Regions from separate parts of the Caballeronia sp. LZ028 genome, predicted to be linked through region 2. Evidence: riboswitches for the same ligand, from Rfam matches in the RefSeq annotation. Region 2 holds a riboswitch; the other holds the start of a gene.
What was found. A riboswitch is a leader RNA that binds a small molecule or an ion and turns the genes downstream of it on or off. The one in region 2 is predicted to bind cobalamin.
Positions count from the first base shown of each region.

Region 1 (4,026 bases), on a different contig from region 2:
GACTTCGGTGCGCCCGCGCCACACGGAAATCTTGCCGTCGCGATCCGTCGACGGATAGACGGTGAACGAGCCGCTCTTCGCGGTCACGCCGTCGACACCTTTGGCTTCGCGTAACGCGGCCTCGGCGCGCTGATTGAGCGTGCTGGTGAGCGACGACGGATCGGCCGCTTCCTGTTCGTAGAAGAGCGTGATGTTGACGACATCCTGCGGCACTTGCGCGCTCGCTTGTGCGGAGAGCGAGAGCACGCCCGAGGGCTGTGGCTGCGTTATCACCGTCTGCGCAGCGGCGGTTTGAGACAACGTAATCGCGGCACCGGACATCGCGAGCAGGGCGAAGGCGGCGGCGGTTTTCTTATTGAGCATCGAAGGACTCCGTGACATCGCGTACGTGCGACGGGATTTAGTCGCAGTCGTGAAGTCGTAAGTTCCTTGTTAGACGAGGTGCTCGGTAATAAATCGCCATTGCGCTTCGGTCACGGGCGTGATCGAGAGCCGGTTGCCGCGCGCGAGCACTTGCATGTCGGCAAGCTCTGGATGTTCGCGCAACGCGGCGAGCGATATGAGCGGCGTCTTCTTCACGAACTTCACGTCGACGAGCATCCAGCGCGGCGTTTCCTGCGTCGATTTCGGATCGTAGTAATCGCTCTTCGGATCGAATTGCGTGGGATCCGGATATGCCGTCGAGCACACTTTCGCGATGCCCGCGATGCCCGGCTCCGGGCAGCTCGAATGATAGAAGAGCACGCCGTCGCCGATCTGCATCTGATCGCGCATGAAGTTGCGCGCCTGATAGTTGCGTACGCCCGTCCACGGCAAGGTTTTTTTCGGCGCGTGCGCGAGATGATCGATGCTCGCTTCGTCCGGTTCGGACTTCATCAGCCAGTAGCGCATGGTCGTGTGCATGAATCGAAGAGCGAACGGCAGGGACAAACGAAAACGGCATCGGAAAAACCGATGCCGTTTCTTGAATGAGGTCCCCGCCACAGCCGCTAGGCCGGCATCCTGAACCTGGGTTCAAGATTGGTCGCGGTAAGCAACACTTCGGGTACATCGGACTAGCGACGCGCGCGCCCGTGCTGCAAGGTTCCGCAACCGTGCCAATGTAGCATTGGTTCAAGGAATATATGACCTTGGCGTACCAGGCAGGGAAACGTCACTCTACACCAATCGTTTGCCTTCTGCAGCCTCTTCAACCTACTTCGGCAGTTTCTTTTTTCGATTGACATTGCGCGCTGATTGACTCGACGCGCATCTGCCTTATTGCGCTTCGTGTTGCGCAATGACCGCGCCCAATTGCTCGTTCATCGAGTGCATCGTGCGGCGGATTTCTTCGGCGGGGAAGGCCTCGCCGTGACGCACGCTGTCCTGCAGCTTAAGCAATTCCGACGCCAGCGAAAGCGCCGCCATCACCGCGATGCGATCCGTGCCGCGCACGCTGCTTGCATTGCGCACTTTGTTCATTTCGGCGTCGACGCGCGCGACGGCTTCACGCAATGCGCCTTCGGTTTCCGGCGAGCACGCGAGACGATACGGCTGCCCGAGAATGGATACTTCGATCTGCGTGGTCGTCATGCCTTCTCTCCCTGATGATGCTCGCCGTGCAATTCCGTTTCATGTGCTTCCTGGGAATCGGTTTCGAGGAGATCGAGTTGATTGTCGGACTCGGCATGTTGCGCGGACTTGCCGCGCGGCAGCTTTTCGAGAATCGCGTTCAGGCGGATTTGCGCGTCGTCGATTTTCGCGGACAGCGAATCGCGTTCGGACTGCAGCGTATCGCGCTCTTCGCGCACTTGCGCGAGCTCGGCCTGCACGTTCGCATAGTCGGCGCGCAGCTGTTCGAGTTGTTCCTGCAGCGCTTGATGCGCCTGCTTGTGGCGCTCGCTGATCTGGATCAGCCGGCCGATGTTTCCTGACAGTGATTCGAGTTCGTTGAGCATGTGCTGCGTCCTCTAAAGACCTCGCATTTTAGCGCGGTTCAACGGAGCTTCCGATAAATGTCTCGTTTCGAGACGTAACAACACGCGATCTAGCGCTTAATCCTTCGAATCAAGCGCATGTCGCGATGCATTCGTGTGCAGAAAACGCGAGCGCCCCGCAACGCTCGTGATGACAGGCCGGCCGCTTCTCTTTCGCTTCTCGTTCGATTCGTCATGCGCCGCGCCAGTCTGCCCGCGCGGTTTTCTTGACGGCCCCGAACCGCGCTCCTACACTTGCCGCACTTTTGGTGCTCGCATCCGCGGATCTCGTGGATGCAGTCAAACGGGAAACAGGGAGCGAAGTCGCCGCAATCGACGACGAGCCAACCTGTGCTGCCCCCGCAACGGTAAGCGACCGCAACGCAAGTTGCAAGTCGTCTCATGCGCGTTTTTGCCGCGCGAGCGTGTCGAAATTCGTCGCACGCGCGCGACTGCAAGAAACGTGTCGATGCCACTGCGCGCCATGCGCGGGAAGGCGAGACGATTGATCGCCAGCCCGGATACCGGCCGGAGTCCGACGCATCGGCGCGCATGGCGCGGTGCGTTCGTCGCGCATCGTCCTCGCGGGGAGCGGGGTCGCGCTCACGCGAAACGGAACACTTCACACATGGTATTGCCACTGGCCGCGCTCAGAAGCGGTCTCTCCCGTCATGGCGCGCTCGTTGCGGCCATCGGCGCCTTGCCGTTCGCCGGCGCTGCACAGGCGGCCCAGACGGAAGACAGCACGCAAACGCTTGCGCCCGTCGTCGTCACATCGACGCGCGCGCCGCAGCCGCTTGCCGAATCGATTCCGCAGACATCGCTTTTTGACGAGCAGGACATCGCCGATGCAAACGCAAGCGACGCGCTCGGACTCGTCGCGCTCGCGCCCGGCGTGCAGATCACGCGCAACGGCGGACCGGGCTCGAACTCGGGGCTTTTCATACGCGGTGCGGCGTCGTCGCAATCGCTCGTGCTGATCGACGGCGTGCGCGTCGAATCGGCGTCGCTCGGCGCGGCACAGCTATCGCAATTGATGCTCGACCAGATCGGGCGCGTCGAGGTCGTGAACGGCAACGTGTCGGCGCTCTATGGATCGAATGCGATTGGCGGCGTCGTGCAGATCTTCACGAAGGAAGGCGAGGCGCATCCGCCGCGCTTCAACTTCGAGGCCGAGTACGGCAGCTATCACACGCAGCGGCAATCGGCGGGCGTGAGCGGCGCGCTCGACAAGGACGGCCGCACGACCTTCAGCGTGAACGTCTCGCGCGAGAAAACCGACGGCTTCTCGTCGATCGATCCGGGAATCGCGCCCGGCGCCAATCCGAACGCGAACGGCTATCTGAACGAGAGCGTCGCGGCGACGCTGCGTCACGAGTTCAGCGACAAGTGGGACGTGGGCGTGCGCTTCCTGCAATCGAACGGCATCAACAGTTTCGACGATGCCTATGGCCAGCCGACCGATATCAACGAAACGCACGATCGCGTGCGCTCGGCGTCGGTGTTCGCGAACGGCCGCGTCACGGATAACTGGACGACGCACTTCACGATCGCGCAGGGGCAGGACCGCGCGAACATCGAGCAGAACGGCGTCTATACGAGCCGTTTCGATTCGGAGAACCGGCAATATACGTGGCAGAACGACGTGCGGATCAGCGACGCGCACAAGCTGCTCTTCGGCTACGAGCATCTCGATCAGACGCTCGATTCCGATCAGTTCAGCGCGCCCGACCGTCATGTGAATTCGATGTTCGCGGGTTACGTGGGGCACATCGGCGCGAACGAGTTGCAGGCGAATCTGCGCCGCGATCAGTATTCCGATTTCGGCGGCGCGAACAGCTACTATCTGGGCTACGCGTATAACTTCGACGCGCACTGGAAGGCGAGCGCGAGCTATTCGGCCTCGTTTCGCGCGCCGAGCTTCGACGATCTCTACTATCCGCTGAGCGGCAATCCGTCGATTCAGCCGGAGCGGAGTCATTCGGTCGAGGCGGCGTTGCAGTACGCATCGAATGCGCTCGGCGTGGTGCGCGTGACGCTTTTTCAGACGCGCTATTCGAATTTGATCGAT
Region 1 is NZ_JARUXN010000001.1:938,331-942,356, forward strand. It holds gene QCE58_RS04400 (SIMPL domain-containing protein) at 1-363, opposite strand, end outside; gene QCE58_RS04405 (EVE domain-containing protein) at 433-891, opposite strand; RNA gene ssrS (6S RNA) at 971-1,152, opposite strand; gene QCE58_RS04415 (cell division protein ZapA) at 1,258-1,572, opposite strand; gene QCE58_RS04420 (ATPase) at 1,569-1,937, opposite strand; cobalamin riboswitch at 2,206-2,503, shown strand; gene QCE58_RS04425 (TonB-dependent receptor domain-containing protein) at 2,584-4,026, shown strand, end outside.
Region 1: linked by a shared signal. The riboswitch ahead of QCE58_RS04425 (TonB-dependent receptor domain-containing protein) and the one ahead of QCE58_RS27255 (CbtB-domain containing protein) in region 2 are both predicted to bind cobalamin.

Region 2 (4,026 bases):
TCGACGGCGCGCATATCGCCATCGCTCGCGATGCGGCGTTCTCGTTCGTGTATCCGGCGAATGTCGATGTGCTCATCGCCATGGGCGCGCGCATTAGCACGTTTTCTCCGCTCGCCGACGAACCCGCGCCGCACGATGCCGACGCGCTCTATCTTCCCGGCGGCTATCCCGAACTGCATGCCGCGGCGCTCGCTTCGAACGAACGCGCGCGTGCATCGGTCGTTGCGCACGTCGAGCGAGCGAAGCCCTTGGTCGCGGAATGCGGCGGCATGCTGTATCTGCTCGACACGCTGACCGACATCGAAGGCACGCGGCATGCGATGCTCGGCATCCTTCCCGGCGACGCGGCGATGCAACGCAAGCTGTCGCGCCTCGCGATGCAGCGCATCGACACGACGCATGGCGCGATGACGGGTCACACATTCCACTACTCGACGCTCGACACGCCGATGCAGCCGGCGCTCAAGGCCGCTCATGCCACGACCGGCACCGAAGGCGAAGCGCTCTATCGGCATGGTTCGGTGTCGGCCACTTACATGCACGCTTACTGGCCGTCGAATCCGGCCGCGGCCGCTGCGCTCTTTCGCGGCGAATCACTATGACAACGACGCAAGACGATCTCGCTTTCACCATCGAACGCGCGAAAGCGCAGGAACCCATCGGCTCGCCATGCACCGATGTCTGCAAGCTCGATCAGGAAACGGGCCTGTGCCTCGGCTGCTTCCGAAGCCGCGAGGAAATCAAGACCTTCAGATCGATGGACGATGCCGCGAAGCTCGATCTGTTCGATGAATTGCTCAAGCGTCGTGCGGCGAAAGAGCAAACGAAAAGCCCGCGTTCCTGACGAAGCGCGGGCTTCATGAGCGACGCCGAACCGCTTACGCCGCAGCCATTCTTCTCACCGCCGGCCGCTCGAGTTCACGCGCTGCGAGCGCACCGAACACGAGACCGAGCGTCGTCCATAACAGCGCCTGCATGCCGATAGCGGCCACGCGGAAATTCCACAGCAGCGAAGCGGAGAAATCCGCGGGCACTTCATCGACGGACGGCAGCGCGACCTGCGCCGCCACGATCACGACGATATACGCAGCCGCCGCGATGAGCGTCGCGTTCCACCCGCCATGCCGCGCCACCATGCGCCGCTGCAAGCGCACGGCGAAGACGGCAGCCGCGATGGAAATCGCCACCATGCCGAAGAAAAGCGCCGTGCGCGGCCCGATGGTCTCGGCATTGCCGACAGCGGGCGGATTGGGCGGGTACTTGAGGAACGGCACGATGGCGACGCTCACGAAGCCGAACAGCGCGAGCAATGCCGACGTGCCGCGCGCGCGCAACGCGCCGAGCCGTCCATAAGCAAACGCGAACACGAGCGAGAAGAGACCGCCGAGCGCGGTGCCGAACACGGCGACGCCGGTCAGAAGGCCGAGGCCCGCTTGCGTATCGCGAGACACGAGCGCTTCGTCGCCGTGATCGTGCGAATGCGCTGGCGTGGCAGCCGCATCGGCATGACCGTGCTCATGTTCGTGTTCATGCTCGTGCTGTTCCTCGAACGCGATGGCGCGTGCCACCGACGGTTCACCGAACGCACGCGCGAAGCCGAAGCCGATCAGGCCCGCGACCAGTCCCGCGATCATGCCGCGTATCAGCAAAGTGCGAATCATGATGCTTCCTCAGTGGCACGGAAAGCCGAGCAAATGCCGGCCGTCATGCACGAATTCGTGGACGTACGTGCCCGAGAAAATCGACGTCGCGCCCTGTTCGGCGCCGACGAAATAGATTGCGATCAGCAGAATGAGGCCGATGAAGACGGCCCACGGCAACACTTCACGCACCGGAATGGGCACGGGTGCATCGAGTGACGGGGAAACCGGAGCGGAAAAGACCGGCGCGTTGGAAGCATTCATGGTGGTTCTCCAGGGAAAAGCGCGTCCCGATTGACGAAGAGCATGCAGCGGGGTCTGACTCGCGGCGCCGCGCTTTCGCGTTGACGTACCGCACACAGTGGCGCGACCGTGCCGGGTTTGCACCGGCTTCCTCGCACTGCAAGCTTGCCATTCTATGATGATCCGCTGCAAAGTAAAACGATTCCGATTCGACCGCCACCTGCCTTGGAACTCATTCTTCTCTGTCACGCCGCCACGCGCGCGATGAAAACCGGGCACTTTCCCACCGGCGACGAACCTCCCGAGCGCGATGCGCGCGCGCAGCTCGCGTCATTGCACGCCTTGCCCGACACGCGCGTGATTGCGAGTCCCGCGCGCGTCGCGCGTGAAACGGCGGCGTGGATCGCGGATGCATTCGAGATCGTTCCCGCGTTCGACGACATCGACTATGGCCGCTGGCGCGGGCATTCGATACGCGAAACGGGCGAGCGCGAACCGGAACATGTCGCTGCATGGCTCGCGGATCCCGATGCGCGTTCGCACGGCGGCGAAAGCGTCGCCATGCTCGCCGCGCGCGTCGCCGAGGGCTTCGCTTCGATCGACCGGCTCGACGCGGGGCGCTGCATCGTCGTGACGCATGCGATCGTCGTGAAAGTGGCGCTCGCGCATGCGCTTCGCCTGCCGCTCACATCGATCTATGGGATGAACTCCGCGCCGCTCTCGTCCACGGTGCTGGAACGCGCGTCGCCCGCCGATACGTGGACCGCCCTGAACTTCGCTCCATACGAATAGCTCAAAGCAGACAGCGCATCGCGTGCGCGGTGCGCGTTCGACTCAACCAGGAGACTCAGATGGCGCATTACGTGGATGGATTCGTCGTACCCGTACCGATCGACAAGGTCGACGCTTATCGCCGCATGGCCGAAGCCGCCGGCAAGATCTGGCTGGAACACGGCGCACTGGAGTTCGTGGAAACCATCGCCGACGACGTGAAGCCCGGCAAGCTCACATCGTTTCCACAGAGCGTGCAGATGAAGGAAGGCGAGACCGTCGCGTTCTCGTATATCGTCTACGAATCGCGCGAGCAGCGCGATAGCGTCAACGCCAAAGTGATGGAAGACCCGCGCCTCAAAACGATGATGGAATCCGGCGAGACGCCGTTCGATCCTCAACGCATGTTCTTCGGCGGCTTCACGACCATCGTCGAACTCGGGCGCGACTGATCGTTCTTATCCGCTCAATCGAGTCACTACTTCGAAGGAACCGCATCGACATGTATATCGCCATGAACCGCTTCAAGATCGTGCCCGGCGCCGAAGCCGACTTCGAACGTCTGTGGACGAGCCGCGATACGCATCTGAAGGATGTGCCCGGGTTCGTCGAGTTTCATCTGCTCAAAGGGCCGGTGAAAGACGATCACGTTCTGTATTCGAGCCATACGATATGGGCGAATCAGGCAGCCTTCGAAGACTGGACGCGTTCGGACGCGTTTCGCGCCGCGCATCGCAATGCCGGCGGTGAGACGCGCCAGCTTTATCTCGGTCATCCGGAATTCGAGGGCTTCGAAGTCATTCAGACCGTCAAATAGAGCGGTCAAGGCGCAACCGAACGTTCGCGCACTTTTCGGCGAGCACGCGCGTTTTACACACGTGTGAAAAAACGCGCTTCGCCGAAGCTGTCTTTTCAGACGTGTTCTAGGCCTTTGCGCCGCGCGCCATGCGCTGCAGCGTCGATGAATCGATCGCCGCCGCGCAGATTCGCACCGCTTCCTTCAGCGTGCGCGGACGCCCCGCACCGAATTGCGATTCCAGCATCGCGACGGCGCGCAGACGCTCGTCATTGCCGAGTTTCTCGCCCGTCGCAAGCTCAAGAACCGAGATGAAATAAGCCGCAGGCGGCGCCGCGCTCGCATGCGGAGTCGTCTGGCGTTCCCCGTCCGCCGCGCCACCCGCGCCCTCACGTCCGTCGTCGCGCGCCGGAATCCACGGGTGCCACTTGCTGTCGTATCGACTTTTCATGGGTTAGTTCGCTGGCTCGATTGCTGTGGCGCACCTTGGCGCCGTTTGTCATGTGACGCTTATGGCGTCTCTGTCATTAAAGAGACTTACAGCAAGTACCGTTCCAAGCTGGCGTTCCCCTTGCA
Region 2 is NZ_JARUXN010000004.1:968,644-972,669, forward strand. It holds gene QCE58_RS27240 (cobyrinate a,c-diamide synthase) at 1-602, shown strand, start outside; gene QCE58_RS27245 (DUF1289 domain-containing protein) at 599-844, shown strand; gene QCE58_RS27250 (CbtA family protein) at 879-1,661, opposite strand; gene QCE58_RS27255 (CbtB-domain containing protein) at 1,671-1,904, opposite strand; cobalamin riboswitch at 1,936-2,086, opposite strand; gene QCE58_RS27260 (histidine phosphatase family protein) at 2,109-2,675, shown strand; gene QCE58_RS27265 (DUF1428 domain-containing protein) at 2,735-3,106, shown strand; gene QCE58_RS27270 (antibiotic biosynthesis monooxygenase) at 3,157-3,471, shown strand; gene QCE58_RS27275 (hypothetical protein) at 3,578-3,901, opposite strand.